DNA from 2 places in the Metabacillus herbersteinensis genome. Region 1 is predicted to be linked to the other one. Evidence: predicted binding sites of a transcription regulator. Region 1 holds the regulator's gene; the other holds the start of a gene.
What was found. Region 1 encodes LexA, which represses DNA repair genes until DNA is damaged. Its sites were predicted from a motif close to CGAACATATGTTCG; they were not measured.

Region 1 (2,209 bases):
ATGATACCAGGGCAAAGCTCATCTAATATGAATTTCTTCATTTCACTAAACGTTTTTTCATTATAAGTAAGAATTGTCCCTTTTTGATCAGTTATTTTAGGCGCTAATACTCGAAAGTGATTCATAAAATCTAAGGCAACAAGATATGGAATGTTAGCTGGTAGTTCAGTACGGACTGTAATCAAGCCAATGTTAAAAGGACAAATTATCAAATCAATAGAAAGGATAGAAAATGGAATCGTATGTACGGGCGTGATTAATGTACACTGATTAGATATCATTTTAGAAAATCTATTTAGAGAAAATGCATGAAATGAGTCTTGAAAAAGTATATTTTCAATATACGGAAGGAAATAATGCTCATTATCGCTATGTGGAACATTTGTTCTTGTTCCGTAAAATTCTGACTCATGGTCACTATTTTTCAACGAAAAGAACTTAAATCCCTCTTTTTCTAAATTAAATGATAGTTCTTCATGATTGAACCCTATTAATGAAATAGGAAAAACAAACTGACAAACACCTCTTATTAAAGTAGATTGATTATCTTCCATAGTTTTCCCTCTTTTTAGAAAATAGTTATTAAGAGTTATACCCGTTAGTCATGCATTCAAACTTAGAAAGCATTTTTTTCTAGAAAGGGTGAGTGACTAAGAAAAAATTTATACAAAAAAAGCTTGCCATGTGAATGACAAGCAACTATTAATGTATAGAACGATAAACGCCGACAACTTTCCCTAAGATTGAAACATTACGAAGAATTATTGGCTCCATTGTTGAGTTTTCAGGTTGTAGTCGAATAAAATCGCGCTCTTTAAAGAATCTTTTTACTGTCGCTTCATCATCTTCTGTCATTGCAACAACTATATCCCCATTATTTGCAGTCTGTTGCTGCCTTACAATAACCATGTCTCCATCTAATATACCAGCTTCAATCATACTTTCTCCCATGATTTCAAGCATAAAGATTTGTTCATCGGCACTTGCAAAGCTTTCAGGAAGAGGAAAATATTCCTCCACGTTTTCAATTGCAGTAATAGGTAAACCAGCTGTTACCTTTCCGATTATAGGTACGTTTATAACCTTGCTTTTTGGAATATGACTCAATTGATCGTCTTCTAGAATCTCAATTGCTCTTGGTTTAGTAGGGTCGCGGCGAATAAGTCCTTTACTTTCAAGTCTAGCAAGGTGACCATGAACAGTAGAGCTAGAAGCAAGGCCGACCGCTTCCCCTATTTCACGAACGGAAGGTGGATATCCTTTTTTCTGAACCTCATCTTTAATGAAGTTTAATATATCTTGCTGTCTTTTTGATAGTTTTATCATTTGCACACCTCGGTTTCAAGTAATTTATGTAGATTATAGCATGATTTTCCTCAATATACAAACATAAGTTCGAATAAAACAGTTGACTAGAACAATCGTTCGTATTATACTGATCTTATAAGTTACGAACAAACATTCTGTATGAGGTGAAATTAATGAAAAGAGAATCATTGTCTTATATACTATCATTTTTTGTAGTAATCATAGTATTTGCATTTGCGATTACATATACCGGGAAGGAAGACACACTTGAAAACTTTCATCAAGTTGAAATTGAAGAGGGGGAGAGTTTGTGGAGCATCGCAGAAAAATATGAAGAGCATGCTTCAATCCCTAAACAAGAATTTGTAAAATGGATCCAAGATAAAAATAATTTAGCCACTTCAGTTATTAAACCAGGTGAAGTTGTGTTCGTTCCAATTGATAAAAAACAGTTTTTTAATAACTTAGCGAGCGATGAATAAGCATCATGAGTAATAAAAAATTAACAGCTGTTATATATTGTCGAGTTAGCACAAAAAAAGAATCTCAGGAGACTTCCTTAGAGAGACAGAAAGAAGAACTCTTAAAGCTGGCCCAAGATTATAACCTTTCGATTGCTGATATTATTTCTGAGCAAGCAAGCGGATACGAGATAGAGCGCGAAGGGATCTTTCAATTGTTAGATATAATCAAAGAGAAAACGGTAGACTTTGTTCTAGTTCAAGATGAAACTAGGCTAGGCAGAGGTAATGCGCGTGTAGCAATTATTCACTTCATACTCAAAGAAAATGTTAAGATCTATACGATTACCCACCAGGGAAAAATGGAGCTTTCAGAGGCCGATTCAATGGTTTTAGAAATTGTTAGTATAGTAGAAGAATATCAACGAAAAATACATAAT
Region 2 (2,209 bases), on a different contig from region 1:
CGAATATCAATGGTTGGATCGAGAAGACCTGTTGGACGAATAATTTGTTGAATCATCTCTGGTGTATGTTCAAGTTCATATGGTCCCGGTGTTGCCGAAACGAATAGTGCGTTATTAACATGTTCCTCAAATTCATTAAAACGAAGTGGTCGATTGTCCATCGCTGAAGGCAGACGGAAACCATGGTCAACTAACACTTGTTTCCGTGCTTGGTCACCATTAAACATTCCCCTTATTTGAGGAAGTGTAACATGTGACTCATCAACAATAATCATAAAATCATCTGGAAAGAAATCGAGCAGCGTATAGGGAATTGCACCCGATGGTCTAAGTGTTAGATGTCTTGAGTAATTTTCAATGCCTGAGCAAAAGCCCATTTCACGCATCATCTCTAGGTCATAGCGTGTTCGTTGCTCTAAACGTTGTGCTTCAAGAAGTTTTCCGTTCTCCCGAAACTCCGTTAACCGTTCTTCTAGCTCTTTTTCTATATTTTCAATGGCTACTGTCAGCTTTTCCTCACGTGTAACGAAATGGGATGCTGGAAAAATAGCAACATGATCTCGTTCTCCAATAATTTCACCTGTTAAGGCATTCACTTCACGTATCCGGTCAATTTCATCTCCAAAAAACTCGATGCGCATACAATGCTCGTCTCGAGAAACAGGGAAGATTTCGACGACATCTCCTCGTACACGGAACGTTCCGCGTTTAAAGTCAATATCATTCCGTTCATATTGAATATCTACGAGACGTCTAAGCAATTGATTACGTTCAATTTCCATGTTTGACCGCAGTGAAACAACATGCTCTTTGTATTCTTCTGGATTACCTAGTCCATAGATGCACGATACACTTGCAATAACAATGACATCTTTCCGTTCAAATAAGGAAGAGGTTGCAGAGTGACGCAGTTTATCAATTTCATCGTTAACGCTAGAATCCTTTTCAATAAATGTATCGGTAGAAGGCACATAAGCTTCTGGTTGATAGTAGTCATAATAACTTACAAAGTATTCAACCGCATTGTTGGGAAAAAACTCTTTAAACTCACTATATAATTGACCAGCCAATGTCTTGTTATGAGCAATGACAAGGGTTGGTTTATTCACTTCTTTAATCACATTTGAAACAGTAAATGTTTTACCCGTTCCTGTTGCACCTAACAACGTTTGCTGTTTTTTCCCTTGATTGATCCCTTCAACAAGCGCTTTAATGGCACTAGGTTGGTCCCCTTGTGGCTGATACTTTGAGACTAGCTCAAACTTCTCTTTCACGAAAAAGCCTCCAATCAAAATAATTGTACTATTAGTTTACCACAAATATATGGAAAATCACCAAAAATACGAACTAAAGTTCGTATTAATTTTTTTCAAAAAAAAGGAAGCTAACTCTATTTAGCTTCCTTTTAACAAGTTGTTTCCCCATTTCCCATCACTTATAACTTTTCTTTTACTTTAGGAGGTCCCATCTTTCTTGCATACAAAAATCCGAGTGTTAGTGAAAGTAAGTCTAAGACAATTAATAATGCTGAATCTGTATACCCTTTATAATAAGAAGTTAAAAGAAGTGCTATTGTTAGTAGTGTACCCACATAATGGTTGTATGTAACACGAGTAAATAAAAGGACGAGTAGGAATGGCAGGATGAGAGCTAGTAGTAGTTTTACGATCATAGACGAAATATCTCCTCTTTATTGGTTAATCTTTGGTGCTGTTTTTTCTTTTTCTTATCTTAAATCGAGATCATAATGAAAATGCTGCTGATCTCTTTCATAACCCAAACTCTCATATAACTGCTGTGCCTTGAGATTATCGATGGCAGTTTCTAAGACTAGTCCTGCTGTATTCGTCTCAATCGCATAATCCTTAGCACGGTTCATAAGTGCTCTACCGACTCCAAGCTTTCTAAAAGAATCATTCACAAACAAGTCATTCAGAAGCCATTTGCGCTGAATCCCTACCGATGTGAAGATTGGGTAAAGCTGAACAAATCCCATTGGCTTTTCATCTTCTGATAATGCGAGAAAAATGACGGATTCACTTTTCGCAATTCTCTCTTCTAGAAAAATTTTTCCTGCCTCGATGTTAGAAGGCTGGCTGTAGAAAACTCTATACTGATCGAAAAGTATTGCTGTTTTGTCTAAATCTTGTAGACCAACTTGTTTAATGATCATCGTGTAATTTTCCCCCTTATAAAAAAACTACCTGCC

Region 2: uvrB (excinuclease ABC subunit UvrB) is a predicted target of LexA. The motif match lies at 1,344-1,357, and genes of this name have one in related genera.

The regions. Positions count from the first base shown of each region.
Region 1 covers NZ_JBHLVO010000004.1:283,042-285,250, forward strand. Annotated here, with positions in the region: gene ACFFIX_RS08235 (magnesium transporter CorA family protein) at 1-554, opposite strand, end outside; gene lexA (transcriptional repressor LexA) at 703-1,326, opposite strand; gene yneA (cell division suppressor protein YneA) at 1,482-1,790, shown strand; gene ACFFIX_RS08250 (YneB family resolvase-like protein) at 1,796-2,209, shown strand, end outside.
Region 2 covers NZ_JBHLVO010000019.1:18,541-20,749, forward strand. Annotated here, with positions in the region: gene uvrB (excinuclease ABC subunit UvrB) at 1-1,274, opposite strand, end outside; gene ACFFIX_RS18195 (DUF2198 family protein) at 1,436-1,672, opposite strand; gene ACFFIX_RS18200 (GNAT family N-acetyltransferase) at 1,727-2,173, opposite strand.